DNA from 4 places in the Neorhizobium sp. LjRoot104 genome. Region 4 is predicted to be linked to each of the others. Evidence: predicted binding sites of a transcription regulator. Region 4 holds the regulator's gene; each other region holds the start of a gene.
The links. The regulator PhoB, encoded in region 4, activates phosphate uptake and scavenging genes when phosphate is short. The targets are predictions, from matches to a motif close to TGTCATNNANCTGTCAT.
Positions count from the first base shown of each region.

Region 1: a site for PhoB is predicted at 2,526-2,542, ahead of ACSQ8R_RS18000 (DUF2794 domain-containing protein). Genes of this name have one in related genera too.
Region 2: a site for PhoB is predicted at 4,992-5,008, ahead of phnC (phosphonate ABC transporter ATP-binding protein). Genes of this name have one in related genera too.
Region 3: a site for PhoB is predicted at 2,298-2,314, ahead of ACSQ8R_RS13675 (glycerophosphodiester phosphodiesterase). Genes of this name have one in related genera too.

Region 1 covers NZ_CAXURS020000001.1:3,635,097-3,642,671, forward strand. The annotation lists gene ACSQ8R_RS17985 (ABC transporter permease) at 1-424, shown strand, start outside; gene ACSQ8R_RS17990 (Bax inhibitor-1/YccA family protein) at 658-1,440, shown strand; gene ACSQ8R_RS17995 (N-acetyltransferase family protein) at 1,549-2,106, shown strand; gene ACSQ8R_RS18000 (DUF2794 domain-containing protein) at 2,116-2,505, opposite strand; gene ACSQ8R_RS18005 (DUF1223 domain-containing protein) at 2,800-3,549, opposite strand; gene ACSQ8R_RS18010 (TSUP family transporter) at 3,746-4,483, opposite strand; gene acnA (aconitate hydratase AcnA) at 4,685-7,378, opposite strand.
Region 2 covers NZ_CAXURS020000001.1:4,321,805-4,329,379, reverse strand. The annotation lists gene phnH (phosphonate C-P lyase system protein PhnH) at 1-319, shown strand, start outside; gene ACSQ8R_RS21135 (carbon-phosphorus lyase complex subunit PhnI) at 410-1,516, shown strand; gene ACSQ8R_RS21130 (hypothetical protein) at 1,513-1,722, shown strand; gene ACSQ8R_RS21125 (alpha-D-ribose 1-methylphosphonate 5-phosphate C-P-lyase PhnJ) at 1,719-2,600, shown strand; gene phnK (phosphonate C-P lyase system protein PhnK) at 2,842-3,618, shown strand; gene phnL (phosphonate C-P lyase system protein PhnL) at 3,630-4,340, shown strand; gene ACSQ8R_RS21110 (DapH/DapD/GlmU-related protein) at 4,337-4,954, shown strand; gene phnC (phosphonate ABC transporter ATP-binding protein) at 5,068-5,925, shown strand; gene phnD (phosphonate ABC transporter substrate-binding protein) at 6,008-6,919, shown strand; gene phnE (phosphonate ABC transporter, permease protein PhnE) at 6,999-7,575, shown strand, end outside.
Region 3 covers NZ_CAXURS020000001.1:2,683,665-2,691,239, forward strand. The annotation lists gene ACSQ8R_RS13650 (NAD(P)/FAD-dependent oxidoreductase) at 1-70, shown strand, start outside; gene ACSQ8R_RS13655 (hypothetical protein) at 67-351, shown strand; gene ACSQ8R_RS13660 (SDR family oxidoreductase) at 426-1,283, opposite strand; gene ACSQ8R_RS13665 (hypothetical protein) at 1,413-1,661, opposite strand; gene ACSQ8R_RS13670 (DUF983 domain-containing protein) at 1,764-2,177, opposite strand; gene ACSQ8R_RS13675 (glycerophosphodiester phosphodiesterase) at 2,378-3,232, shown strand; gene ACSQ8R_RS13680 (hypothetical protein) at 3,239-3,541, opposite strand; gene ACSQ8R_RS13685 (amidase) at 3,706-5,067, shown strand; gene ACSQ8R_RS13690 (helix-turn-helix domain-containing protein) at 5,582-6,130, shown strand; gene ACSQ8R_RS13695 (hypothetical protein) at 6,386-7,123, shown strand; gene ACSQ8R_RS13700 (hypothetical protein) at 7,164-7,575, shown strand, end outside.
Region 4 covers NZ_CAXURS020000001.1:109,592-117,166, reverse strand. The annotation lists gene pstA (phosphate ABC transporter permease PstA) at 1-503, shown strand, start outside; gene pstB (phosphate ABC transporter ATP-binding protein PstB) at 517-1,332, shown strand; gene phoU (phosphate signaling complex protein PhoU) at 1,378-2,091, shown strand; gene phoB (phosphate regulon transcriptional regulator PhoB) at 2,122-2,805, shown strand; gene ACSQ8R_RS00590 (PACE efflux transporter) at 2,816-3,253, opposite strand; gene ACSQ8R_RS00585 (GcrA family cell cycle regulator) at 3,442-3,978, opposite strand; gene ACSQ8R_RS00580 (aspartate aminotransferase family protein) at 4,387-5,583, shown strand; gene argF (ornithine carbamoyltransferase) at 5,636-6,553, shown strand; gene ACSQ8R_RS00570 (Hsp33 family molecular chaperone) at 6,768-7,575, shown strand, end outside.

The sequences.
Region 1 (7,575 bases), 3.5 Mb from region 4:
GGATGCGATCGACATCGTCGATCAGCTCGTCGGCCAGCTCGCGACGGCGATCCGGGCCGCGGCCGCCGTTGCCCTGATCTCGTCGGTGCTGGTACTGGCCGGCGCGCTTGCGGCCGGCAATCGGGCACGCACCCACGACGCGGTGATCCTGAAGACGCTCGGCGGCACGCGCAGCATGCTGATGCGCGCCTTCAGCTACGAATACATGATCCTCGGCGCGGCAACGGCCCTCTTTGCGCTCGTCGCCGGCGGCCTTTCCGCCTGGTTCATCGTCAGCCGGATCATGCGGCTGCAATCGGTCTTCCTGCCCGATGTCGCGGTGCTGACGCTCGCCGTTTCGCTGGTTCTGACCGTCGGAATAGGCCTTGCCGGCACATGGCGCATATTAGGGCAGAAGGCCGCACCGGTGCTGCGCGAGCTCTAATTCTTCCAGAGGTAGCATTTCTTGTTAACTCTCGGATCAAATTACCGTCAGCGCCTCCCATAGGTTGCTAAATAGCTCCCATGGCTTGCGTTTTTCGCTTGTCGCACCTCTTGTATGTGAAGCGATCTCGCATCATATTTATGCGCAGGCTTGCTGGAGCTCCGCAGCGGCGCCTGGGTCCGTAAAAAGGGGGCCCGACACCGTGAATAATTCCGGAGCTTAAAGAGGAAACAATGGCTGATTTCAACAACTACCAGACCCGGGCGGCGCAGGGTCGCGCCCAGTCCGGCGCGATGATCGATGAAGGCCTGCGCGCCTACATGCTCAAGGTCTACAACCTGATGGCTGTCGGCTTGGCTATCACCGGTATCGCCGCCTATGGTATCTCGGCCCTCGCAACGACGACGGATGCAGCCGCAGCTGTCGCCCGGCTTCCGAACGGCATCCTGCTGACCAGCCTTGGCGCTGCGATCTACGGTTCGCCGCTTCGCTGGGTCATCATGCTCGCGCCGCTCGCAGTGGTGTTCTTCCTGAGCTTCCGCGTTCATAAGATGAGCGTCAGCTCGGCACAGGCCACCTTCTGGGGCTATGCGGCGCTGATGGGTCTCTCCCTGTCGTCGATCTTCCTGGTCTACACGGCGCAGAGCATCGTGCAGACGTTCTTCATCACGGCGGCCTCCTTCGGCGCCCTGTCGCTTTACGGCTACACGACGAAGAGAAGCCTGTCGGGCATGGGTTCGTTCCTGATCATGGGTCTGTTCGGCCTGATCATCGCCTCGATCGTCAACATCTTCCTGGCGTCTTCGGCCCTCGGCTTCGCGATCTCCGCGATCGGCGTGCTGATCTTCGCAGGCCTCACCGCCTACGACACGCAGAAGATCAAGGAAATGTACTTTGACGGCGACGACGTCGCGGTTGCTGGCCGCAAGGCCATCATGGGCGCTCTGACCCTCTACCTCGACTTCATCAACCTCTTCACGTTCCTCCTCCAGTTCCTGGGCAACCGGAACAACTGATCTCGAGGAATTCGAACAGGAAAAGGCGGCCTCCGGGTCGCCTTTTTTATTGCCCGGCTTCGCGTCACGGCATAGGCTCGGCCATTCCTTTCAACGGCCTGAAACTCAATGACATTCCATCTCCGCGACGCCTCCCCCGCCGATCTTCCCACGATTACCGAAATCTATCGCGACAGCGTGCTGAACGGCACCGCAAGCTATGAACTGACGCCGCCGGGCGAGGCCGAGATGACCGCCCGCTTCGAGGCAATCCGGGCCAAGGGTTATCCTTATATCGCGGCGGAACAGGAAGACGGCACCCTCCTCGGCTACGCCTACGCATCGGCCTTCCGGACCCGCCCGGCCTATCGCTGGCTGGTCGAGGATTCGATCTATCTGGCACCGGAAGCGCGCGGCAAGGGCGTCGGAAAGGCGCTGCTGAAAGAACTGCTGGTGCGCTGCGAGGCGCTGGGTTTCCGCCAGATGGTCGCCGTCATCGGCGGCGCCAGCCCTGCCTCCGTGGCGCTCCATCGCGGTCTCGGCTTCGAGCTGACCGGCACGCTCAAGGGCACCGGCTTCAAACACGGAAAATGGCAGGACACGGTGCTGATGCAGGTTTCGCTCGGCGAAGGCAATGAAACCGATCCAAATCCCGGCGTCTATCCGGGTTCGCTGTTTGCCGAATAGGGCGCCGCCTTAATCGATCAGTTTCAGCACCTTGTCGAAGACCTTGAGCACTTGCGGCAGCTCATGTCCGCGCTTCATGATCAGGCCATGGGTGTTCATCACTGAAAAGGCGCCCTGCTTGGCCGCGAGCTTCGGATTCTTCTCTATTCGGAAGAGCGGAGTTTCACCGGAGCGTTTGAAGATTGAGAACACGGCCCGATCCTTGAGGTGGTCGATCGCGTAGTCCTTCCACTCCCCTTCGCCGACCATCCGACCGTAAATCCTCAAGATCGCATCGAGTTCCCGCCGGTGGAAGGTGACCGGTGCGGGATCGCGGTTCTGCCGATAATCACTGAGATCGACGACAACGGCTGTGTCCTGGGGTCTCTGTCCCCCCGGCAAATCCGGCTGATCTGTCATCAAGACTCCCAAATCGTCAAATGTCAGAGATATGACAGTGTGCCCGAGAGGCCGTAAAAATCAACCCCGGCAATCTCGCCCGCAACCAACCGCCGCGATTTTATTCTTGCCCCATTTCGAACAAAAGAGTGCCCGATTTCGAAGCGAGATTGGCAGCGTTGGTTGGCGCCGTTTTTCAGCGCCATATGGCCCGGTCTGGTGCATTGACCCTTACCCCCAGCCCCCCAATGTTATTGGATCGGGCCGCCAACAAGAACTCACGCATAATCGGCAGGACAGGAACCGCGCCCGCGGTCAGTATTTTTTGCGGCCCGCCATCAGCACGGTCGCGCCGAGAATTGCCGCGGGCTCGCCGCCCGGGCCGGATGTCTGCAGCAGGATCGCGCAGCCATCCTTCTTAGACTTGCCCATCAGCTTGCCGGGCAGGGTCAGCTTCATGCTCTGGCCGTTCCAGGTGCCGACCGACTGCACGTCATAAACGGCGTGCCAATATTCCATCGTCTTGCCGCTGTTTTCACCCTTGGTGACATCCACCATCTGGCGCTTAGTGAAATAGGCGACGACGACGTCGGCCTGCCCCTTGCCGTCTCCGATCTCGATCTCGATCTCGTCGCCGCGCATCGCCGCGGTGACCGGGACGTCGAGCCCCTTGCCGCTCTGGCCGAGTGCCTTCACCTTGTCGTTGATCACCGTGAGGTCGGTGCCCTTGACGTGGTCTCGACCGTTGATGAGGGCCTGCGGAGTATAGACACCGCTACGCCCGAGCGTCTTGGCATAACCATATTGCCGCTCGGTATTTTCCTTGGAGCTCAGCGTATCGGTCCAGCCGAGATAGTTCCAATAATCGACGTGGTAGGAAAGCACGACCATGTCTCCCTGCGCCACCAGCTCGCCCAGAGCGGCATCGGCGGGCGGGCAGGAGGAGCAGCCCTGAGAGGTAAAAAGTTCGATCACGCCCTTCGGCGCCCTGACCTCTCCCGCGAATGCAGCGCCCGCATAAAACAGGCCCGCCACAAGGAGTACGGAGCGAAAACGAAGGGGCATGGGTGGCAGACCTTTTTATCAGGGCAACTGTTATCCACGATTGCTCGCGGCGATCAAGGGGCCTAACGCACTGGATGGCGGAAAGTAACCACCGGGAACCTTCAAGAGAAAGTCACGAAGGGGTGAAGACCGGATAATTGATCGGTTTCCGAATGCGTTTGGTCGGACATCAAACTTCGCGAAAAATGCGCCGGGGTCAAATCAGTTTGAGCAGGCCTTGGGTAAAATAAACGGCACCCACGCCGGTGACGATCCAGCGCGTCCACGCGCGGAAATTCTGGTCGGTCATCTTCTGCAGAATGTCGTTGCCGGCCCGCGCGCCGAGAATGGCGATAGGCGCTGCCACCAGCACCGCGATCCACTCCGTGGTCGGCAGTTGCGAGGCCGCGTTCCAGTAGAACACCACCTTCGTCGCATGCGAGGCGACCTGCACCGCCGCCTTGGTGGCGATCACCTTGCGCCGGTCCATCGTCGTGCGGATGAAGAAGATGTCGATCGTCGGCCCCGATACGCCGACGCCGACCGTCAGCGCGCCGGCGATCAGCCCGCAGACCAGCGCATGCAGCGGCTTCGAGGCATCGAGCCGCAGCTTCGATACCGGCATCCAGACCAGGATCGGCATCAGCCCGATGGCGATCGACACGACGATCAGGTCCGGCTGGTAATCGACGATCAGCAGGATGATGCTCGAAATGACCAGGCCCAGGCCGAGGATGCCGAGAATGCGGTAGTCGATATAGGCGCGGGAAAACCAGGCGCGCGACCCGTTGGACACCATCTGGATGACGCCGTGGATGGCGATTGCGGTGCCGACGGGAAAGAGGAAAAGCAGCACCCACAGCAGGATCAACCCGCCCGCCATGCCGAAAATTCCCGAAAGCAGCGATGTCAGGAAAACGGTGACGGCCATTCCGGTGAGGAGGACGACGGTCAAGGGCATGGGACCTTAGGTGTTGGAACTGCCCCTCATCCGCCTGCCGGCACCTTCTCCCCATTGAGATGGGGAGAAGGACACGAGCCGCAAACTCTCAAGTCCCCTCTCCCCGCGTGCGGGGAGAGGGCTAGGGTGAGGGGCAGCTTAACTCACGTGGAAAATTGGTGACCCGCCGGCCGAGCCGGCGGGTGGCCATGTCACTTAAGCGGCGAGGTCGCGCAGAACCGTCTGCAGGATGCCGCCATTGTTCATGTAGATGACCTCGTCGAGCGTATCGATGCGGCAGAGGATGTTGATTTCCTTCACCGTGCCGTCGCCGTAGGTGATCTTGGCGGTCTTCCATTCGCGCGGCTTGATGTCGCCTTCCAGGCCCTCGATGGTGACGGTCTCGTCGCCCTTGAGGTCGAGGCTGGCCCAGGTCGTGCCTTCTTCGAAGACGAAGGGAACGACACCCATGCCGACCAGGTTCGAGCGGTGGATACGCTCGAAGGACTGGGCGATGACCGCCTTGACGCCGAGCAGGTTGGTGCCCTTCGCGGCCCAGTCGCGCGACGAACCGTTGCCGTATTCGACGCCGGCGAAGATCACGAGCGGAACGCCCTCGGCCTTGTACTGCATGGCTGCATCGTAGATCGACATCTCCTCCTTGGACGGATAGTGGAAGGTGTAGCCACCTTCCTTGCCGTTCGGGCCGAGCATGTAGTTGCGGATGCGGATGTTGGCGAACGTGCCGCGCATCATCACTTCATGATTGCCGCGGCGCGTGCCGTACTGGTTGAAGTCGGCAACACCGACGCCGTTCTCCGTGAGGTAGGCGCCGGCCGGCGAAGCAGCCTTGATCGAACCGGCCGGGGAAATGTGGTCGGTGGTGATCTTGTCGCCGAAGAGACCGAGGATGCGGGCACCCTTGATGTTCTTGAGGCCCGAGCCCGTCTTGCCCATGCCGACAAAATAGGGCGGGTTCTGCACATAGGTCGAATTGTCATCCCAGGCATAGGTCTGGCCCGGAGGAACCTTGACCGCCTGCCAGTTCTCGTCGCCCTTGAAGACGTCCGCATACTTGGTTTCGTAGAGTTCGCGGGTGACGTATTTCAGGATGAATTCCTGGACTTCCTTCGAGGTCGGCCAGATGTCCTTGAGGAAGACCGGATTGCCGTTCTGGTCTTCGCCGAGCGGTTCGGAGGTCAGGTCCTTCTGGACCGAACCGGCAAGCGCATAGGCGACGACGAGCGGCGGCGAGGCGAGGTAGTTCGCCTGCACGTCAGGCGAGATGCGGCCTTCGAAGTTGCGGTTGCCCGAGAGCACGCCGGCGGCAATCAGGCCCTTGTCGTTGATCGTCTTCGAGATCGGCGCCGGCAGCGGACCGGAATTGCCGATGCAGGTGGTGCAGCCGAAGCCGACCAGGTTGAAGCCGAGCTTGTCGAGATCGGCCTGCAGGCCGGACTTGGCAAGGTATTCGCCGACCACCTGGGATCCCGGTGCGAGCGAGGTCTTCACCCAGGGCTTGGACTTCAGGCCCTTGGCAACCGCGTTGCGGGCGAGCAGGCCGGCGGCGATCAGCACCGACGGGTTGGACGTGTTGGTGCAGGACGTGATCGCGGCGATCGCCACGTCGCCATGGCCGAGATCGAAATCCGTGCCTTCGACAGGGTAACGATTGCCGAGCTGGCCGGGCTTCTTGTATTCGGTATCGAGCGAACCGGCGAAACCGGAAGCGATCTTGTCGAGCGAGATGCGGCCTTCCGGACGCTTCGGGCCGGCCATCGACGGCACGACGTCGCCGAGATCGAGCTCAAGCGTATCGGTGAAGACGAGGTCGGAGCCGTCGCCTTCGCGCCACATGCCCTGAACCTTGGAATAGGCCTCGACCAGCGCGATCCGCTCGAGCGTGCGGCCGGACATGGTCAGGTAGTTGATGGTTTCGCCATCGACCGGGAAGAAGCCGCAGGTCGCGCCGTATTCCGGACCCATGTTGCCGATCGTCGCGCGGTCGGCGAGCGGCATGTTGTCCATGCCTGGGCCGAAGAACTCGACGAACTTGGAAACCACGCCCTTCTTGCGCAGCATCTGCACGACGGTCAGCACCAGGTCGGTCGCGGTGACGCCTTCCTTGAGCTTGCCGGTGAGCTTGAAGCCGATGACCTCGGGCAGAAGCATCGAGACCGGCTGGCCGAGCATCGAGGCTTCCGCTTCGATGCCGCCGACACCCCAGCCGAGAACGCCGAGGCCGTTGATCATCGTGGTGTGCGAATCGGTGCCGACGCAGGTATCCGGATAGGCGATCGTTTCGCCGTCCTCTTCCTTGGTCCACACGGTCTGGCCGAGATATTCGAGGTTGACCTGGTGACAGATGCCGGTGCCCGGAGGAACGACGCGAAAATTCTTGAACGCCTGCTGGCCCCATTTCAGGAAGCGGTAACGCTCGCCGTTGCGCTCGTATTCGAGCTCGACGTTCTTGGCGAAAGCGGTCGGCGTGCCGAATTCGTCGACGATGACCGAGTGGTCGATGACGAGGTCAACGGGAACCAGCGGGTTGATCTTTTCCGGATCGCCGCCGAGCGAAACCATCGCGTCGCGCATCGCGGCAAGATCGACGACGGCGGGAACGCCGGTGAAGTCCTGCATCAGCACGCGGGCCGGGCGGTAGGCGATTTCCGCTTCCGTGAGACCCTTGTTGTTCAGCCATTCGGCGACCGTCAGGATCTGTTCCTTGGTGACGGACTGGCCATCTTCAAAGCGGAGCAGGTTTTCGAGCAGCACCTTCATCGAGAAGGGCAGCTTCGAAACGCCGGCAAGGCCGTTCTGCTCGGCCTTCGGAAGGCTGTAGTAAACGTAATCCTTACCGCCTACGGTAAGGACGGAGCGACAATTGAAACTGTCGAGAGACTTAGCCACGGAATAAACCCCGCTGATTAAAGAGCCAACACGCGCGTGCGGACGCCTATGCACTTCATGCACATCAGGATGCGGGTGCGACCATTTCCGCTGTCCGCACGAGAAGATTTTTTGGGATCTTCAAGTTCGGCGGAAGATTGAAATCACGCCGGCCGCTGGCGTGGTTGCAGTGCTTATAGATAATTTCTAAGAAGGGT
Region 2 (7,575 bases), 4.2 Mb from region 4:
GGAGGCCCGCTTCGCCTTCGTGGAGGCCGGCGCGACGCTCGCCTCATTCGGCCTGTTTTCGGCCGGCACGCAGGAATATCCGGACCGCTCGACGACGCTGGTGATCGAGGTCGCGGCACTTGGCGAAGGCCTGCCGCTGACACTGACGGGTCCCGGCATTCCGCACGCCACGACCGTCATGGTGAAGGGCCTGCCTGAAGTTTTTCCGCGGCTCTGGGCCGACAACCGGGCACTCTTCCCGCGCGGCGTCGATGTCATTTTGACGGCAGGCAAAAACCTGCTGTGCCTGCCGCGGACAGTACGCATCGCGACCCAGTGAACGGTCGACCGACTTTTCAACCTTGGGGCCAAACGACCAAACCTTCCCGCATCTTTGATGGGATGCCGGTAATGGCCAGGAGAATGAACCATGTATGTTGCCGTCAAGGGTGGCGAGGCCGCCATCAACAACGCCCACAGGCTGCTGGCCGACCGGCGCAGGGGTGATCGCTCGCTTCCTTCCGTCACTATCGAGCAGATCGTCGAACAACTGGGCCTCGCCGTCGATCGCGTTATGGCCGAGGCCTCGCTCTATGACCGGGCGCTTGCGGCGCTGGCCGTCCGGCAGGCGCGCGGCGACATGATCGAGGCAATCTTCCTGCTGCGCGCCTATCGCACCACGCTACCGCGCTTCGGCTCTTCCGTCCCGGTCGATACGGCGGCGATGAAGGTCGAGCGGCGCGTTTCGGCGACCTACAAGGACCTGCCGGGCGGCCAGCTTCTCGGGCCGACTTTCGACTACACCCACCGCCTGCTCGATCCTTCGCTGCTCTCCGACGAACCGGTCGACGAGCCGGAGCGCCGCGACACGCCGGAAGAGCACATCATGCGGGTCTCCGACATTCTCGCCCATGAAGGCCTGATCGAACCGGACGGAGAGTTCCCCGAGGACCACCGGGCCGGCGACCTCACCCGCGAGCCGATGGAATTCCCGATGACCCGCGATCTGCGCCTGCAGGCGCTCGCCCGCGGCGACGAAGGTTTCCTCCTGGCGCTCGGGTACTCCACCCAGCGCGGCTACGGACGCAACCATCCGTTCGTCGGCGAAGTCCGCATCGGCGAAGTGGACGTCGAGATCGAAGTCGCCGAGCTGGGTTTTGCCGTCTCGCTCGGCCGCATCAGGGTCACCGAATGCCAGATGGTCAACCAGTTCAAGGGCTCATCCAAGGCGCCGCCCCAGTTCACCCGCGGTTACGGCCTGGTCTTCGGCCAGAGCGAACGCAAGGCGATGTCGATGTCGCTGGTGGATCGCGCGCTTCGGGCCGAGGAACTCGGCGAGGACATTACCGCGCCGGCGCAGGACGAGGAATTCGTGATCTCGCATTCGGACAACGTGCAGGCGACCGGTTTCGTCGAGCATCTGAAGCTGCCGCACTATGTCGATTTCCAGGCCGAGCTTGCGTTGGTGCGCAAGATGCGCGCCGATGTCGAAGCCATCCGGAATGGCGGAAAAGACATGCGGGAGGCGGCGGAATGACCGAAATCGCCGCACAGGATTCAGTCGCCGCCGTCTCCTCCATCGCCGCCATCCGCATCAAGACTGCTGCTGCCCTTTCCCGGGCCGAAGATGCCGCGATAGAGCAGCGCGAGCGCGATAAGGCCGAAGAGCACGATAGTCGAAACCGTCTCGGCACTGAATTCCATGAAATGCCCTCCCAATCGCTCAAAGGTAGCCGTAAATGACGGACCTCGCCACCTACAACTTCGCCTATCTCGACGAGCAGACGAAGCGGATGATCCGCCGCGCGATCCTGAAAGCAATCGCCATCCCCGGTTACCAGGTGCCCTTCGCCTCCCGCGAGATGCCGATGCCCTACGGCTGGGGTACCGGCGGCGTACAGGTGACGGCCGCGATCATCGGCCCTGAAGACGTGCTGAAGGTGATCGACCAGGGCGCCGACGACACGACCAATGCGGTATCGATCCGTGCCTTCTTCCAGAAGGTCGCCAATGTCGCCGTCACCACCCACACCCAGGATGCAACGATCATCCAGACCCGCCACCGCATTCCCGAGCACAAGCTCGCCGAGGGCCAGATCCTCGTCTACCAGGTGCCGATCCCGGAACCACTGCGCTTCCTCGAGCCGCGCGAGACCGAGACCCGCAAGATGCATGCGCTGGAGGAATACGGCCTCATGCATGTGAAGCTCTACGAGGACATCGCCCATAACGGCCGCATCTCGAAGACCTATGCCTATCCGGTCAAGGTCGCGGGCCGCTACGTGATGGACCCGTCGCCGACGCCGAAATTCGACAATCCGAAAATGCACCGCTCGGAAGCGCTGCAGCTGTTCGGCGCCGGCCGCGAGAAACGCATCTACGCCGTGCCGCCCCATACCGACGTCGTCAGCCTCGATTTCGAGGATTACCCGTTCGAGATCCAGACCTTCGACAAGCCCTGCGCGCTCTGCGGCGCCGAGAACGTCTATCTCGACGAGGTGGTGCTCGACGACAAGGGCGGCCGCATGTTCGTGTGCTCCGACACCGACAATTGCGAGGACCGCCGCGAACACGGCCATGCGGGTGCGATGCTGGCGCCGGCCAAGGAAGCTGCGGAATGAACGGAGAGGTCGCATACTCCCCTCTGTCCTGCCGGACATCTCCCCCTCCTCATCTTCCGTCATCCCCGGGCTTGACCCGGGGATCCACACTCTTTTGCCTCGGCGGCTCTCCAAATTTCAACGCAAGGAGCGCGACGGTCCGGATCCTCGGGTCAAGCCCGAGGATGACGGCGAAGGCAGTGGTGTCCGGCAGGACAGAGGGGAATAAACCACACGCACTGATATCCAAGGACATTACGCCATGACCGATACCCCTCTTCTCAAAGTCAGCGGCGTCTCGAAATTCTACGGCAGCCGGATCGGTTGCAAGGACGTCTCCTTCGAGCTCTGGCCGGGCGAAGTGCTCGCCATCGTCGGCGAATCCGGTTCCGGCAAGACGACGTTGCTCAACTGCCTGTCGACCCGGCTGATGCCGACGACCGGCAGCGTCGAATACCGCATGCGCGACGGCAATTTCCGCGACCTCTACCATATGAGCGAGGCCGAGCGGCGTTTCCTGATGCGCACCGACTGGGGCTTCGTGCACCAGAACCCGGCCGACGGGCTGCGCATGACGGTCTCGGCCGGCGCCAATGTCGGCGAACGGCTGATGGCAGTCGGCGACCGGCATTACGGCAAGATCCGCGACACGGCGAGCGACTGGCTGACCCGCGTCGAGATCGGCACCGACCGCATCGACGATCAGCCGCGCGCCTTTTCCGGCGGCATGCGCCAGCGCCTGCAGATCGCCCGCAACCTCGTCACCGGCCCGCGCCTCGTCTTCATGGACGAGCCTACCGGCGGCCTCGACGTCTCGGTCCAGGCCCGCCTGCTCGACCTGGTGCGTGGCCTCGTCAACGATCTCGGCCTGTCGGCGATCGTTGTCACCCACGATCTCGCGGTCGCGCGTTTGCTCTCTCATCGGATGATGGTGATGAAGGACGGGCATGTGATCGAGCACGGGCTGACCGATCGGGTGCTCGACGACCCCCGCGAGCCCTATACGCAGTTGCTCGTCTCATCGATCCTGCAGGTCTGAGGAGAATACCGATGGCTACCCCTCTCGTCGTTTCCGAAGTCTTCAAGAGCTTCACCATGCACCTGCGCGACGGCATCAAGCTGCCGGTCGTCAACGATGTGAACTTTTCCGTCGCGAGCGGCGAATGCGTCGTGCTCGGCGGCCCGTCGGGCATCGGCAAGAGCTCGATCCTCAAGATGCTCTACGGCAACTACGCCGTCGATGCCGGGCAGATCCTCGTCGATCACAAGGACCGGATTGTCGATATCGCCCGCGCCGACCCTCGCACCGTGCTCGACGTGCGCCGCCATACGCTCGGTTATGTCAGCCAGTTCCTGCGCACCGTGCCGCGTGTCTCGGCGCTCGACGTGGTCGCCGAACCGCTCGTCGCCCGCGGCATCGCAGCCCCCGAAGCGCGCGACAAGGCGGCCGGGCTTCTGGCCAAGCTCAATCTCCCGCGGGAGCTCTGGACCCTGCCGCCAGCCACGTTTTCGGGCGGCGAACAGCAGCGCGTCAACATTGCCCGCGGTTTCATCACCAGTCACCGCGTCCTGCTCCTCGACGAGCCCACCGCCTCGCTCGACGCCGTCAACCGGCGGGTCGTCGTGGAGATGATCGCGGACAAGAAGCGGGAGGGCGTCGCCCTTCTCGGCATTTTTCACGACGAGGAGGTGCGCGAGGCGGTGGCCGACCGCATTCTCGACGTCGCCCAGTTTTCCCCGCGAAAGGCGGTCGCAGCATGAGCGTCAAGGTCGGGCTCGAGCCCGCAATCCACGAAACGGCAAATGTCAGCAATTCGACGCTCGGCCCGTATACGGAGGTTTCCGAGCGCTGCCGCATCAGCGAGGCCGAGATCGGCGCCTATTCCTACATCATGCAGGATGGCTCGATCTGGTGCGCGACGATCGGCAAGTTCGTCAACATGGCAGCGTCGGTGCGCATCAACGCCACCAACCACCCGACCTGGCGGGCGACACTGCACCACTTCACTTATCGCGCCGCCAGCTATTGGGACGATGCCGAGGACGAGAAGAGCTTCTTCGAATGGCGGCGCGACAACCGCGTCACCATCGGCCATGACGTGTGGATCGGCCATGGCGCCACCGTGCTGCCGGGCGTCACCGTCGGCAACGGCGCGGTGATCGGCGCCGGGGCGGTCGTGTCGAAGGACGTGGCGCCCTATACGATCGTCGGCGGCGTGCCGGCAAAACTCATCCGCGAGCGCTTCACAAAAGCGGTCGGCGAGGCGATGGACCGGCTTGCCTGGTGGGACTGGGATCACCTGAAACTGAGGGCTGCTCTGGACGATTTCCGGGCGCTTTCGGCTGAAGAATTCGTGTCGCGTCATGCCACGTAACCAAAGCGCGACGGGCGCTTTCGGAATATAACAAAACCGACATAAAACCGACATTCAGACTTCATCAACCATCGCTATCGAGCTCTCAGAAAAAGCTGAACTGGCGAGAGAGCATGAAGTTCGAATTGAGGGACGTCACCCGCCGTTTCGGCGATCGTGTCGCGGTCAGCGCCGTGAACGTCGAGATTCCCCAGGGCCAGATGGTCGGCATCATCGGCCGCTCCGGCGCCGGCAAGTCGACCCTGCTGCGGATGATCAACCGCCTGCAGGAGCCGAGCGCCGGCTCCATCCATTTCAACGGCGCCGAAGTCTCCTCCCTGAAGGGCCGGGCGCTGCGCAACTGGCAGCGCGACTGCGCGATGATCTTTCAGCAGTTCAACCTGGTGCCGCGCCTCGACGTGATGACCAATGTGCTGCTCGGGCGTCTCAACCATCGTTCGACGACGATGAGCCTCCTGAAGATCTTCAGCCGCGACGAGCGCGTCATGGCGATGGCGGCGCTTGAGCGGCTCGGCATCGAGCAGACGGCGCTGCAGCCGGCCGGAACCCTGTCGGGCGGCCAGCAGCAGCGCGTGGCGATCGCCCGCGCTCTGGTGCAGGCGCCGAAGATGATGCTCGCCGACGAGCCGATCGCCTCGCTCGATCCATTGAACGCCAAGATCGTCATGGATGCGCTGCGCGACATCAACGAGCGCGAAGGCATCACGGTGATCACCAACCTGCACACGCTCGATACCGCCCGCAGCTATTGCGAGCGGATCATCGGCATGGCGAGCGGGCGCGTCGTCTTCGACGGCCCGCCGCAGGAGCTCAATGCCAATGCGGTCCGCGAAATCTACGGTTCCGACAGGGACGGCGCCGGGATCGACGAAACCATGACATCGACCAGCCTTGCCTCCACCCGCCGTGGCGAGGCTCCGGCCGCCATCGACATATCCGGCATGACGGCAGAAGCCGCCGCCATGCGCTGACCCGTTTCCGGCCGCCGATGTGATGGCCGGAAGACCGACGCCCTTTCCGGGGTTGACCATCCCATCACCAAAGGAGACTTCCATGTCTGCATTCCGCAAGATCCTGATGGCGACGATCGCCATTGCTGCCGTCGCCGGCCAGGCCCACGCCCAGAGCGCACCGGTTCTGCGCATCGGCCTCGATGGCGGCGAAAACGAAGCCGACCAGGTTCGCCGCACCGAATGCGTCAAGCCCGGCCTGATCGCCGCGACCGGCGCTTCGGATGTCAAGCTGTTCCCCTCGCCGAACTATAACGGCGTCATCCAGGGCCTGCTCGGCGGCACGATCGACCTCGCCGTCATGGGCGCTGCTTCCTACGCCGCGATCTACATCAAGGACCCGAATGCCGTCACCCCGGTCCTGACCACCAAGCAGGCCGACGGTTCGACCGGCTACTACTCGATCATGGTTGCCCGCAAGGATTCGGGCATCAAGACGCTCGCCGATGCCAAGGGCAAGAAGATCGGCTTCGCCGATCCGGACTCGACCTCGGGCTACCTCGTCCCGAACGTCGCCCTGCCGAAGGATGTCGGCATGCCGGTCAAGCAGTATTTCTCCGAAACCGGCTTCGGCGGCGGCCATGAGAACCTCGTTCTCGGCGTTCTCGACAAGAAGTTCGACGTCGGCACCACCTTCGGCTCGGCCGTCGGCGACTGGGCACAGGGCTACTCCTCCGGCAACCTGCACATCATGGTCTCCAAGGGCCTGCTCGACATGGACGACATCGTCCAGGTCTGGAAGTCGCCGCTCATCCCGAACGGCCCGCTGATGGTTTCCAACAAGCTTTCCGACGACATGAAGAAGAAGGTAACCGCCTTCTTCGCCGAGCTGCCGAAGAAGGACAAGGCCTGCTTCGAGAGCTTCACGGGCGGCGGTTACGTCGATTGGGCACCGGTCGACCAGAAGTTCTACCAGACCATCATCGACGCGCGTAAGGCTGTCATCGGCGGCTGATCCAGCGTTCTGACCAATCCGGCGGCGGCATCATGACGATGCCGCCGCTCGTTCAACAAGGATGCCCAGAATGGCGCATATGGCCGAACCCGCCCGGTTCAGCGGGCTGCAGGAAAGCTCCCGCACCATCCTCGACCATTACCAGAGCCAGGTGCGGACGCGGCGGATCTATACCGCCGTCTCGATCGTCGTTTTCCTGATCGTGCTCGGCGCGTCGCTGGATTTCGCCAACGAAGCCAATTCCGGCAAGTTCTTCGAACGCCTTCCCTACTTTTTCGACTTCCTGAAAAGCTTCGTGCCGAACAGCCCGCTGGAGATTTTTCGCGCGATGTTCGACCTGCCGTCGCCCTATGCCGACGGATCGATCAAGTTCGACTACACCAGCGACCGCGTCTGGATCACCGACAGCTTCTACATTCCGAATTTCTTCTACCAGTTGGCGATCACCATCAATATCGCCATCGTTTCGACCATCCTCGGCGCCACGGGCGCCTTCCTTCTGTGCTTCTTCGCCTCCACCAATCTCGTCGGCGCCGGTCTCACGCGCTGGGTGGTACGGCGCATCATGGAAATCCTGCGCGCGTTTCCGGAAATCGTCGTCGCAGGCCTTTTGGCCGCGATCCTGTCGATCGGTCCGATCGCCGCGATCATCGCCG
Region 3 (7,575 bases), 2.6 Mb from region 4:
CGGCGCCCGGCTGATCGACGAAAATGCCGCCACTTCCGTTCCGTCTTCCACGCAAAGGACCGAGACATGAACACTGCCAATCCCCAGCTCGAAGGCCTCTATCTCGCGGTCGCCGCGATCAACCGGCTCCTGGTCGAAAAAGGCGTCGTTTCCCACTCGGAAATCCAGGGCGCCCTGCAGGCGGCCGAACGCACCGTGCTTGCCGACGACAAGCCGCTTGCGGTCTCCACGTCCCATCAGAAGGCGATCGCCTTTCCGATCCGGCTCCTGCTTCTGGCAAACGAAGCCAGCGAACAAGGTACGAAATTCTGTTTCGAGGATCTGGCGCGCGAAGTCGGCCGCCGCACCTGAGACAAAGGCATCTCTCCCGACAGAGACGGCGGCGTGAGCCACGCCGCCGCCGTTTTCGTTGGGAGGGAGCGGAGCTACAGGATTGGCTTGCCGCCGGTGACGGCGATCGTCGCGCCGGAAACGTAGCTGGAGAGCGGATCGGCCAGCATCACATAGGCGGTCGCGAGCTCGACCGGCTGGCCCGGACGTTTCATGGGGACCTGCTTGCCGAAGTTCTTCACCCGGTCCTCCGGCATGGTGGAAGGGATGAGCGGCGTCCAGATCGGCCCCGGCGCAACCGTGTTCGCGCGTATACCTTTTTCGGCGAGAAGCTGCGCCAGCCCCGCCGTGAAATTCTGGATCGCGCCCTTGGTGGTCGCATAGGCGAGCAGCGTCGGGCTCGGACTGTCGGAATTGATCGAGGCGGTATTGATGATGGCGCTGCCCGGCTTCATGTGAGGAACCGCTGCCTTGGTGAGATAGAACATCGCATGGATATTGACCTGGAAGGTCAGTTCCCATTCCTCGTCGCTGATGTCTGCAATGTCGGAAAACGTGGCCTGATGGGCGGCGTTGTTGACGAGTATATCGATGCCGCCGTACTCCCGGACGGCCCGGTCGATGATCGCCCGGCAATGCGCCGCGGTCTTGATGTCGCCCGGCACCAGCACCGCCTTGCGCCCGGCCTCCTCGACGAGTCGCTTGGTATCCTCCGCATCTTCGTCTTCGTCCAGATAGGAGATCAACAGATCGGCGCCCTCGCGCGCATATGCGATCGCCACAGCCCGGCCGATGCCGCTGTCGCCGCCGGTGATCACCGCTTTCTTGCCGGCCAATCGACCGGAGCCGCGGTAGGAGAGCTCGCCGTGATCCGGCACCGGATCCATGCGTCCGGTAAAGCCCGGCATCGGCTGCTGCTGTTCGGGAAACGGCGGAGTGGGATACTGGGCCATGGGATATTCCTTGTTGTCGAACTGGTGAATGATCGCCCCCAACTGACCCCGACTGGGGATGTTCCCGATCAAAAAAGCGAAGGCGTCTCGCAACACGCCTCCCGCACCGTTGGCGGATTCTTCGCCGATTCACGCCCCGGGGGTAATTGCACCGTCGCCGCGCCGCAGGCGTTTCAGCTGGTTGACGATCCGGAGCGAGCTTGCGGCACGGGCCGCCGAGAAATCCGAGCTCTTCGACAGGATCCGCAACATATCCTCCGCCTCGTCTGCGGAAATCGTGCCCCGGGCGGTGAGGCCGTCGATCAGCATGAGCATCGCCCCTTCCACGGCGAGTGCCCTTCGGTGCGCTTCCATTTCAAATTCATCGGCATCGGACATTGCAGGCTCCTTGAATTGTCACCTGTCGAATGGTTTGCGGAGAAGATTGTTCCTCATCATCCGGGCCGGTTTTATCGCAAGTCTCGAAACCCTGCTGGCCGGTCAGCCTCCGTTCTGGCCGTCATCGGGCGATGATGCGCCCTTGTCGACCTTGCCAGGCCCGGCCTTGTAGAAATACTGGCTCGCCACCAGCCAGCCCTTCAGCGGCCGCATCGGCGCGAGACACGTCAGAAGCAGGAAAGGAAGCGAAATCAGCAGATGCACCCAGAATGGCGGCTGGAAACTGGTTTCGATCCACACGGCAAGCGCAATGCTCGGAATGCAGCCGAAACACATGACAAAGAACGCGGGCCCATCGCCCGGATCGGCGAAGGAATAATCGAGGCCGCAAACCTCGCAACTCGGCCGCATCGACAGGAAACCCTTGAACAGATGTCCCTGGCCGCAACGCGGGCAACGGCCGCGCAGGCCGGTACTGGTGGGAGGAAGAGGCGCCCAGTTTGCGTCATGGGACATGGAAATCTGCCTTTCGTGACAGGAGACAAAATTTGTTTTCGGATACTTGTCCGCAGACCTCTATAACAAGCGGTTCACTGACGGGCGGCAATTCGTTTTTGAAGCTCGGCACGAAACTTCTGTCATCGATCTATGGCAGGCAGCTCCGAAACAATAGTCTGTCGTCGATCGAATCGGCGCTTCACCTTAGACGGAATTTCATGAGCTCAGTATTTTCAGGCCTCGGCATCGCCCATCAGGGCCGTTTCACCCGGCTGAAGTGGCATCGCCTGCGCCGCAGCCTGAAGGATCCGCTGTTTTCCGCCGGCGTCATGATGGAGGGTTTTCGTCTTGGAGCATCGACCGAACTCGACCTGCGGGTTCGCGCCGACGGCGGCTTCGTCGTGCTGCACGACGAAGAACTCGAAGGCGAAACCACCGGCCACGGCCTCATCCGGGAAACTTTGCCGGAAGCCATCCGCGGGCTGACGGTTTTGCAGGGCGGCCATCCGCCGATCCTCAGCGAAGATCTCGCGACAATGCTTCGAACAGCTCACCCGGACGCCCTGCTGCAATTCGACGTGAAGGACAACCTCAAGGCGATCGGCGCACGCGGGGTGGATCATCTCGCCGACTATTTCGGCAGTGCCGGCTCCTCGATCATCGTCAGCGCCGCCGATCTCGATCTTGTCGTCGCCATCAAGCAGAGGCTGCCGGGCCTCAAGCGCGGCATCGACCCGACCGGCAAGCTCGTGGAGATCTATCGCGGTCAGGGCCTCAAGGCCGTCGAAGCGGAACTGCGCGACGATATTGCCGGCCCGACCGAGCCGGACACCATCTATCTTGCCTGGCAGCTGGTGCTGCAGGCCGCAAGAGACGGACTCGACCTGATCGGCCTCTGCCACGATGCCGGCAGGCTCGTCGATGCCTGGACCTTCAACCTCAAGAACCCGGACGCCGGTTTCGATGAGGCCGAAGCCCACAGCTTTTCGGCCCTGATGGCGCTGAAGCCGGATCAGATCACCACCGACGAACCGGTCGCCACCGAGCGTGCGTGGGCGGCCGTCGCGGATTGAAGTCCATCAATCGTCGAACCCGAACGGATCGCGATAGACCCGCCGGCTGACCAGCTTGAGGCTGCGGTCCGGCTGGATGATGTAGTTTTCCTCGACCCGCTGGCCGAGTTCGTTGCGGAACTCGTGCGGAACGACGCTGCCGATCGGCGACTTGGTGAGCTTGGTACGCGGCTGGCCTCGATAGGTTATGCTGCCGGGGATCGGCCGGATGCCCGGCCCGATATCGATGGCTCCGGTCGTCCCGCCGCCGTCCGTGCTGCAGCCGGCAAGCGCGATCACGAGACCGGCGATTGCGATGATGTTTCTCATGGGCTGATCCTTCCCGATGTCCCGCTGACGCGGTGGACTCACTGAACTTCGCGGATATGCGGGAAGTTCCATGCCACAAGCCGAGCCGATAAATCCTCTACCCATCGCCAAAATATCCGATACATCTGTCGCCCGCCAGTAACGGAACGAGGAGAATGATTGCCGTGACGAAATCCTTTGGAGCGATGTCGATCGCCGAGCTTTCCGCGCTCATCCAGATCGGCAAGGCCGATCCCGTCGAAGTTACTGAATCGGTGCTGTCGGGCATCAGGGCCTATCCGGACAAGGCCGTGTTCGTCTCGCTTCTTGAGGATCGCGCCCTGGCGGAAGCCCAGGCATCCTCGAAGCGCTTGAAGGAAGGCCGCTCGCTCGGCCTGCTCGATGGCATTCCGATTGCCTGGAAGGACCTCTTCGACATCGAGGGGCTGCCGACCACCGCCGGCTCGAAGGTACTGAAGAAGGCAGCCCCCGCTGCGAAGGACGCAGCGATCGTCGACCTGCTGAAACAGGCCGGCATGGTGGCGGTCGGCCGCACCAACATGAGCGAATTCGCCTTTTCCGGCATCGGCATCAACCCGCATTACGGCACGCCGCACAATCCGCATGGCAAGGATGCGCCGCGCATTCCCGGCGGCTCCTCTTCCGGTTCCGGCGTCGCGGTGGCGGCCGGCCTCGTGCCGGTCGCGATGGGCACCGATACGGGCGGCTCGATCCGCATCCCGGCCGGTTTCAACGGCATCGTCGGTTACAAGGCGACCCGCGGCCGCTACGCGATGAACGGCGTCTATCCGCTGGCGACGAGCCTCGACTCGCTCGGACCGCTCTGCCGCACGGTGCAGGACGCGGTCTGGGTGGACGCCGCGATGCGCGGGCTTGCAGCCCCCCGGACGGCACGCCAACCGACACAACCGCTCGATATCGTCATCCCGACCAACATCGTCCTCGACGGCGCCGAGCCGGGGGTGGTGGCCGCCTTCGAAGCGGCGATCGAGCGGCTTGCAAAGGCCGGAGCCAAGATCACCCGCCTCGCCTTCCCGACCTTCGACGAACTTCCGAAACTGATGGTCAAATACGGTCCGATGGTGACCGCCGAAGCCTTCGCCCTGCATCGGGAGAAACTGGCGGGACCGGATGCCGCGGAAATGGACCACCGGGTAGTGGCACGCACGCGCCTCGGCGAAAAGACCAGCCTGTCCGACTATATCGCCATCGTCGAGGACCGCGCCCGGATGATCGCCGCAACAGAGGCGCTGATCGGCGACCGTTTCGTCGCCATGCCATCGGTCGCCCATGTGGCGCCGCCCATCGCGCCGCTCGAAAAGGACGACGAGCTGTTTTTTGCCACCAACGGCAAGACGTTGCGCAATACCGGCTTCGGTAACTTCCTCGACTGGTGCGGCGTCTCCATTCCCTGCGGCACCGGCGACGCCGACATGCCGGTCGGCTTCCTCCTGTCGGCCAATGCCAATTGCGACGAAACACTGCTGCAGGCCGCGATGGCGTATGAGGAGATCATCCGAGGGTAGCAATGGCGCAGCCGGATCGTCTCCATCGGACATCCGCGTGTCGGCAAGGCCGGCAAACGGCGCGCGGCCCCGCCGCATGCAAGAGTTGCCCCCCTGGGCAGCCAACGAAGGAAGCGTTTCCCCGTAACCGGGATCGCGGCAGTTGCCTTTTGCTCGTTGCAATATCCTCGAGAGCCTAGCCTTTCCGCGGATGCAGCCGGCGGGCGCCATCCCGAGAATGTCACTCCCGGAGGCCGCAGCCATCGTCACGCCTCCAGCCGTTTGCCGTCCCTCCCAAAACCGAAACCCGCCGGACATCGATGGGTTTGTCAGCGGTCCGCACCGCGGAATCATCCTTCCGGAGTTTTCTTGATGTGGCCGGGAGGCAGACACAGGCTTCGGAAGGTGGGCAGACCATTTTTGGACGTATCGGTCATACCTTTGGATAGGGGGACCAGTCCCCATGTCCAATAGTCCCACGGGCCGCCTCCGCGTTAGACTTCGATCATCGACGCCAGGAATGGGGAGAGTTAGGATGCAGTTCCCACAGCCCGCGAAGGCACCGTCTGCCAGCCGTTTGGCAAAGCGCACCGACGTTTCAAGATTTCGGACGTCGGAGATCGACCTCGAAGGACTTGCCGCCGGGCAGGTCCCGCCATGTCTCGACCAATCCGGACCGGATCTCAACCTCCGCCAGATCGCCATCGGCGGCCTTGCCCCGTGGCAAATGCGCAATGTGCAGACCTATGTCGATATGTATCTCCGCTCGACGATCCGCGTCGAGGCCCTGGCCGGTCTCTGCAACGTGAGCTGCGGCCATTTTCAGCGGGCCTTCAAGGCAAGCCTTGGCGAGACGCCGCACAAATACGTCACCCGCAGGCGCATGGAAATGGCCTGCCGGATGATGACCCGCACGGACGAACCCCTCTGCCGGATCGCCCTGGAATGCGGCATGACGGACCAGGCACATCTCACCAACAGCTTCCGCCGTCTTTACGGAATTGCTCCCAATGCATGGCGAAAGCGGATGCTCGAAAAGTCCGGGCATGGCGTTCCGGATGCAGCCGTCGCCCCGCTCAACTGACAAGACGAAGCTGCGCAATACGGATGGGATTGAATGGTAGCGGGAGACCGTAGCAAACAGTACAGCCCCATATGGCGCTATCAGGCAGCAGCCGCCTGCATCGTACAACGATCACGTCGCTCCGCATAAAAGAAAAGCCCCGGCCAGCAACGAACCGGGGCTTTCGATGTCGGAGCCGCTAAGCTCACAGAGGAATAGTGAGAAGATAGCACGGCTCCCAAATGATGCAATCAATTTCATTTCGGGAACGAAACAATGAAGGCCGAGACCAGCAAGAAGGCCGTCTTTAGGTCCACCGAGGAAGTGCTGTCTGAGATAGTGCGCCCCGCAAAGGCGATCCTATTTCTAAGCAGGCTGCTTAGGTGGTGGCCTAGCGCCAAGAGGCAGGAGGCGGGGAAGTTCTGGATTTACAAATCCCGGCTGGAATGGACCCGAGAGATCGGCGCAGAGCTGAAAACGTTCGAGCGGTACGTCACTCTGCTTCGGAAAGAGGGCTGGATTGAAACCGCTGCGTTCGAGCGCTTCATAAAGGATGGCCATCGGTACGGTGCCAAAATCCAGCACGTTCGCCCGACCGATAAGCTCATCAAATTTGTTGAAGAAGGCACGGGGCGAACGTTCGAACGGCCAAAGAATTACGGCCTCAAATCGACGGTAACCGCCCCTCAGAACTTAGGGGCACCCCCCCTCAAAAATGAGGGGCACCCCCCCTCAAAAATGGGGGACCATAAGAAAGAGAATTCTTCTCTTTCTAAAGATGAACATAAAAATAAACATAAAGGCGCGGGCCTAAAGACCCTTGCCCATTCTCCCGTTAATTCCAAGAAAGATTTCGGGAAGAAAGTAGGTAACCCTTCGGGTCACCCCGAAGATGCCTCCTCACCCCCAAAGCCCCTAGGTGCCGCAGCGCCAACGCCGTTCAAAATGCGCCATGGCTATCTGATCGTAAACAAGAACACCGACGACATCGCGGACCCTCTGGCATTGCTTTGACCATTCGATATTATTCGACAACCTCAATGGGATGTTCTCTGTGATCCGATCAATTGCGAAGTTCACGCTGATTTTTTCTGTGTCTGTTTCGACCGCCGCGAATGCTAATTACCTCCAGAATTATTCGGCTTGGAAAGAAATCCCACCTATCGAGCAAGCAGCCTATCTCGCCGGTGTTATGGACGGGTGGAGCCGGACCTCAACTCCCGGCGAGCCACCTTGGATGGCCCCGCAGAGAACAGGGATCAACAAGTGCGTGCGTGAGCAAAAGGTTGACGGCAAGATGCTCGTAGAACTCGTCAACGAACACTACCGAACGACGACCGCTGACTGGAGAGTGCCCCCGGCTTCGATTTTGAAGCACACCATTATGGGGCTTTGCTTGGAGGACGTTAACAGCGAGCGCGAGAAAGCCGGTTACCGACCATGGGACCGCAAGCCTGCTCAAATCT
Region 4 (7,575 bases):
TTTACGGTCTGCTTGGCTTGGCGGTCTTCGTCAACTTCGTGGGCCTGCCGCGCTCGGCCTCCTTCGTCGGTGGCCTGGTACTTACCCTCATGACGCTGCCGACGATCATCATCGCCACCCGCGCGGCGCTGAAGGCCGTGCCGCCGTCGATCCGTGCGGCCGCCCTCGGCCTCGGCGCTTCGAAGATGCAGACGATCTTCCACCATGTCCTGCCGCTCGCGATGCCCGGCATCCTGACCGGCACGATCATCGGCCTCGCACACGCACTCGGCGAAACCGCACCGCTGCTCCTGATCGGCATGGTGGCCTTCGTCGCCAACTATCCGACGACGCCGCTCGATCCTTCGACGGCGCTGCCGGTACAGATCTATATGTGGGCGAACGAAGCGGAACGCGCGTTCGTCGAACGCACCTCGGGAGCAATCATCATCCTGCTCCTGTTCCTCATCCTAATGAATGTTGGCGCAATTCTCTTGCGGCGTCGCTTCGAGCGGCGCTGGTAGAAGGAGTATGACAATGAACATGATGTCAGAATCGGCAGTTGAAAAGGCGCTGGACCAAAAGATGAGTGATGCTTCTCACAAGATGATCGGCAAGGACGTTTCCGTCTATTACGGCGAAAAGCGTGCGCTTTTCGACGTGAACCTCAACGTTCGCGAAAACACGGTGACAGCTCTCATCGGCCCTTCCGGCTGCGGCAAGTCCACTTTCCTGCGCTGCCTCAACCGGATGAACGACACGATCGAGAATTGCCGCGTTACCGGCAAGATCACCCTCGACTCGGACGATATCTACGACCAGAACATCGACGTCGTGGAACTTCGCGCTCGCGTCGGCATGGTTTTCCAGAAACCGAACCCGTTCCCGAAGACCATCTACGAGAACATCTCCTACGGTCCGCGCATCCACGGCCTTTCCAAGAACAAGGCCGACATGGACCAGATCGTCGAGGCGAGCCTGCAGCGCGCCGGCCTCTGGGGCGAAGTCAAGGATCGACTGCATGAATCCGGCACCGGCCTTTCCGGCGGCCAGCAGCAACGTCTGTGCATCGCCCGCGCGATCGCCGTGTCGCCGGAAGTCATCCTCATGGACGAACCGTGCTCGGCTCTCGACCCGATCGCGACCGCCAAGGTTGAAGAACTCATCCATGAACTGCGCGCCAACTACACGATCGTCATCGTGACGCATTCGATGCAGCAGGCTGCCCGCGTTTCGCAGCGCACCGCCATGTTCCACCTCGGCCAGCTCGTCGAGGAGAACGACACCGACAAGATGTTCACCAATCCCGACGACCAGCGCACGCAGGATTACATCATGGGCCGTTTCGGCTGATCCAGCCGACCGCGCCGCCTGAAAATCAATTTTGAGGACGAGAAGATGGCATCGACCCATATCCTGTCGGCTTATGACGACGAACTGAAATACCTGAGCCGCCGCATCTCCGAAATGGGCGGCCTCGCCGAGCAGATGTGCTCGGACGCCGTGCGCGCGCTGGTCAATTCCGACGCTGCCCTGGCCCAGAAGGTCATCTCCGACGACGTGATCCTCGATCACGCCGAACGCGAGATCGGCGACAAGGCGATCGTCACGATCGCACGCCGCCAGCCCGTGGCAGCCGACCTTCGCGAGATCGTCGGTTCGCTGCGCATCGCGTCCGATCTGGAGCGCGTCGGCGACCTTGGCAAGAACACCGCCAAGCGCGTCATCGCGGTTCAGGGCACCGGCGTTCCGCGCAAGCTCGCCCGCGGCCTCGAACATCTCTCCGATCTCGCCCTCGTGCAGCTCAAGGACGTCCTCGACGTCTACGCGACGCGCTCGGCGGAAAAGGCCGAGGCGATCCGCATCCGCGACGAGGAAATCGACGCGATGTACACGTCGCTGTTCCGCGAACTCCTCACCTACATGATGGAGGATCCGCGCAACATCACCACCTGCACGCACCTGCTGTTCTGCGCCAAGAACATCGAGCGTATCGGCGACCACGCCACCAACATCGCCGAAACCATCTACTACATGACCACCGGCGCCCAGCCGGAAGGCGATCGCCCGAAGGACGACTCGTCGAACACGCTCGGCGCGATTACCGAATAAATGATGGAATGCTGACGGAGCAGAGCCGAAATGCTGCCTAAAATCGCTGTGGTGGAGGATGAAGAAGCACTCAGCGTGCTTCTTCGCTACAATCTCGAAGCGGAAGGTTATGAGGTCGAGACGATCCTGCGGGGGGATGAAGCCGAGATCCGGCTTCAGGAGCGTACGCCGGATCTTCTGATACTCGACTGGATGCTGCCCGGCGTTTCCGGCATCGAACTCTGCCGCCGGCTGCGCATGCGCTCGGAAACGGAGCGCCTGCCGATCATCATGCTGACGGCCCGCGGCGAGGAGAGCGAACGTGTTCGCGGCCTCGCCACCGGCGCCGACGACTATGTGGTGAAGCCTTTCTCGACGCCGGAACTGATGGCCCGCGTCAAGGCGATGCTGCGCCGCGCCCGTCCCGAAGTGCTCTCCAGCGTGCTCCGCTGCGGCGATATCGAACTCGATCGGGAAACCCATCGCGTTCACCGCAAGAGCCGTGAAGTGCGCCTCGGCCCGACCGAATTCCGCCTTCTGGAATTCCTGATGGCCTCGCCCGGCCGTGTGTTCTCACGGTCGCAGCTCCTGGACGGCGTCTGGGGGCATGACATCTATGTCGACGAGCGTACCGTCGACGTCCATGTCGGGCGCCTCAGGAAGGCGCTCAACTTCTCCAACATGCAGGATGTCATCCGCACCGTCCGCGGCGCGGGTTACTCGATGGAATCCTGAGAGGCGGCTTTCAGGCCGCCCGGGTCTGCCGCTGCCATTCCGGCAGCGGAAAGATCCGGTCATAGGCCCAGTTGAAGACGAAGGCGTAGACCACGTAGAAGACCGCGAAAGACACATCCATCATCAGCGCATGGAGGATGCTGACGCCGAGATACCAGGCGATCAGCGGCAGAAGCGCGATCAGCAGACCAAGTTCGAACAGCACCGCATGCGCCACGCGTATCGCGGTGTTTTTCTGCGTGGTGCCGGTGAAGCGCTGCATCAGATGGTCGAAGCCGAGATTGTAAAGATAGTTCCAGCCGGTGGCGATCGTCGCGCTGCCGATGCCGACCACGCCGATGTCGGCAGCCGGCATGCCGAAGGCGATAGCGCCGAGCGGCGTGATGAGAGCGAGCCCGATCAGTTCGAAGCTGATGGCATGGCGGATACGGTCGCGTGTCGAGCGCATGATGACCTCCTGGGTGCGTTCCGGGTCGTCCCGGAGTTTTTGCCCGAATGGGGGAGGTCGTCCTCGCTGCTCCGTCAAATAGGCGCAATGCCGATCCGGAGCAAGGCCTGGCCGACATGTCTGCCATGCGCAACAAAAAAGCGGGCCTCGCGCCCGCTTTCGATCTTGTCCTCGTGTCGCGCCGCCGCTCAGACCCGAGCGGCAACCTTGCGGCGCTCGTTGACCGGCTGGTAGGCGAGTTTTGCGTGATAGCCGCAATAAGGCGACGCATCCGGGGATTCACAGCCGCAGAAGTGGAAGTCTTCCTTGAGCGGATCGCCGACCGGCCACTTGCAGGTGCGCTCGGTCAGTTCCGTCAATGCGAGACGACGGGAAATCGGCACCACCACGTTGGAGGCGGGACGATACTCCATCTCCTGATAGGGTTCGATTTCGACCTCTTCCTTGACCATCGTCGCACCGACGGCGCGGGTAACGGTCCGGGTCGCGACGCGCGATGCGTAGTTTGGAGCCCGCGGCGCCGACGTCGTGCGCTTGGCCGTCGATGAACGGCTGGTCGCAACCGTGCCGCCGGCTTTCGCCCGGCCCGGCAGGCTGAGACGATGCACCTTGCCGATCACGGCATTTCGGCTCACGCCTCCAAGTTGCGCTGCGATCTGGCTGGCGCTGAGGCCCTCCGACCATAATCTTTTGAGCTTCTCGACACGCTCGTCTGTCCAGTTCATGCCCGTTCTCCGCCTTTGAACGTTGCTGGCATGCAGAATCCTTCCACCTTTGCTGCGAAATTCATTTCGCAGCACCCACTATATCTATGCTTGAGGTGACTAGTTCCGCCGCATGCAGTCTAGTAATTGATCTTTAACCTAGTGTGAGGCTGACTCCGTGGCAAGAGTCGGGGGAATCTGCGGGAATCGATTTCGTGGTTTTCCCCAACTTGCTGTCCGGGAGAGTCATTTTTGTCACATAGGCCGACGCCTGTCGCTTTCCCGCCTTGGCTTGCCCAAAACGCCGAGCTTTGTTGACATTGACGGCCTAAACCCCGATAGTGCCCCCGCCGCCCAGTGGGCGGCATTTTTGATTTTTTCGGCCCGTTCCATGGGCCTTTCTGGACTGCCTAGAGGAGTGATGTCGCCATGGCTGAAGCCGCGCTTTTCGACACGTTTGCCCGGACTCCGCTGCGTTTCGAGCGCGGCGAGGGCGTATGGCTTGTGACGGAAAGTGGGGAGCGATATCTCGATTTTGGTTCCGGCGTCGCGGTCAATTCGCTCGGTCACGGCCATCCGCATCTCGTTGGTGCGCTGAAGGCGCAAGCCGACAAGGTGTGGCATACGTCCAACCTCTTCGAACAGCCCGGCCAGGAGAAGCTGGCGCGTCGTCTCGCCGACAATTCTTTCGCGGACAAGGTGTTCTTCACCAATTCCGGCGCCGAGGCCCTGGAATGCGCCATCAAGACGGCGCGCCGCTATCAGTTCGTGAAGGGGCATCCGGAGCGCTTCCACATCATTACCTTCGAAGGCGCCTTCCACGGCCGTACGTTGGCGACCATCGCTGCCGGCGGCCAGGCGAAATATCTCGAAGGCTTCGGCCCGAAGGTCCAAGGCTTCGATCAGGTGCCGTTCGGCGATATCGATGCCCTGAAGGCTGCGATCACCGATGCAACCGCGGCCATACTGATCGAGCCGATCCAGGGAGAGGGAGGCGTGCGGCCGGTTCCGAAGGAATTCCTCCAGGCGCTGCGCCAGATCTGCGACGACAACGGCCTGCTGCTGGTCTTCGACGAAGTCCAGACCGGCGTCGGCCGTTCCGGCAGGCTGTTTGCCTATGAATGGGCGGGCGTGACGCCCGACATCATGGCGCTTGCCAAGGGCATCGGCGGCGGTTTCCCGCTCGGTGCCTGCCTTGCCACGGCGGACGCCGCGTCCGGCATGACCGCTGGCACCCATGGCACGACCTACGGAGGCAATCCGCTCGCCACGGCGGCCGGCAATGCGGTGCTCGACGTGATCCTGGGCGATGGCTTCCTGGAAAACGTCCGTGACGTCGCCTTGGTCTTGCGCCAGGGGCTCGCGAGCCTGAAGGACCGCTTCCCCAATGTCATCGAGGACGTTCGCGGCGAAGGCCTGCTGCTCGGCGTGAAGGCGAAGGTGCCCGCGGGCGACTTGGTTGCTGCCATACGCGGCGAACACATGCTGGCCATTCCGGCCGGCGACAACGTGGTGCGTCTCCTGCCACCGCTCACAGTCACGGCGGAGGAAGCCCGCGAAGGGCTTGCCCGCATCGAGAGGGCGGCGGAAAAGCTTTCCGCTTCCGAGATGAAGAAATCGGCCTGAGCGGGCAAAGCGGGACGCCGTTGCAGGTTTCCCGCTTCACAGGGAACATCACATGGCATCTCCCAAGCATTTTCTCGATCTTTCCGCTGTTTCCGCGGCTGATCTCAGGGTCATCCTCGACGACGCGAAGATCCGCAAGCAGGCGACCAAGGCCGGCACGGCGGAAAAGCCGCTCGCCGGCAAGATGCTGGCGATGATCTTCGAAAAGCCCTCCACCCGCACCCGCGTATCCTTCGATGTCGGCATGCGCCAACTCGGCGGCGAAACGTTGTTTCTGTCAGGCACCGAAATGCAGCTCGGTCGTGCCGAGACGATCGGCGATACCGCCAAGGTTCTGTCGCGGTATGTCGATGCCATCATGATCCGTACCACGGATCACGCCCGCATGCTGGAATTGGCCGAACACGCCACCGTGCCGGTCATCAACGCCCTGACGGACGACACGCATCCCTGCCAGATCATGGCCGACATCATGACATTCGAGGAACATCGCGGGCCGATCGCCGGCAAGACGATCGCCTGGACCGGCGACGGCAACAACGTGCTGCATTCCTTCGTGGAAGGTGCCGCCCGTTTCGGCTATCGCATGAACATGGCGGTGCCGATGGGTTCGGAGCCCGCCGACAAGTTCCTGAACTGGGCGCGCAACAACGGCGGCAACATCATGCTTTGCCACGACGCCGAAAAGGCGGTTGCCGGCGCCGATTGCATCGTCACCGACACCTGGGTGTCGATGAACCAGGAGCACAAGGCGCGCGGCCACAACGTCTTCCAGCCGTTCCAGGTCAATGCCGACCTGATGAAGCGGGCCGACAAGGATGCACTGTTCATGCACTGCCTGCCGGCCCATCGCGGCGAGGAGGTCACCGACGAGGTGATCGACGGCCCGCAGTCGGTGGTCTTCGACGAGGCCGAAAACCGCCTGCACGCGCAGAAATCCATTCTCGCCTGGTGCTTCGGCGCGGTCTGAGCGCAAACTTCCCCGCGCGGGTGCGGAGAGCCGGCGGCAGTAGTCGAACCTTGATTTCCGCCCCGCGATCCCCCATCTGTCGGCTTTCAACAATACGCCGTCTTCTGGACTGGCGTTTCAACACACATCGTCGACGTCTTTTCCTCCGGCCAGCGGTTCCGCTCGGGCTGGCGCTTGTGTAAAGGTTTTTGGGTCGGCGCGAAGGAGTGAAGTCATGGCGGAAGCGACTGTAGAACTCAACGAACTCGACTTTGCCGGAGACGATCGGGTCGTTCCCTTCCAGGTGGACGGTCTTGACGTGCGTGGCCGTGCGGTCCAGCTCGGGCCGCTGCTCAACTCCATCCTCAGCCGCCACGAATATCCCGGCCCGGTCGCACGGCTGCTTGCCGAGGCGATCGTGCTGACGGCCCTGCTCGGCACCTCGCTGAAATTCGATGGCAAATTCACGGTGCAGACCAAGGGCGACGGCCCGGTCGATCTGCTGGTCGCGGATTTCTCGACGCCCGACAGTCTTCGTGCCTATGCCCGTTATGACGAAGAAGCGCTGGCTGAAGCGGTCAAGGAAGGCCGAACCTCGCCGCCCGACCTTCTGGGACGCGGAGTGCTTGCCTTCACCATCGACCAGGGCCGCGGCATGCAACCGTATCAAGGCATCGTGCCGATGGACGGCTCATCCCTCGAGGAGATCGCCGGCGTCTATTTCCGTCAGTCGGAGCAGATCCCGACCAAGGTCCGCCTGGGCGTCGCCGAGCTCTTCGACCGCGATGGCGATGGCAAGCCGCGTCACAACTGGCGGGCGGGCGGGCTTGTCGCGCAGTTCCTGCCGCAGGCGCCTGAGCGGATGCGCCAGCCGGACCTGCACGGCGGCGACGGTGACGAACGCGACTTCGAATTCGCCGAGGACGATTCCTGGGCCGAAGCCCGCACGCTGGTGGAAACGATCGACACCGACGAGCTGACGGACCCGCGGGTCGCGATCGAACGGCTGCTGTTTCGCCTGTTCCATGAGCGGGGCGTGCGGG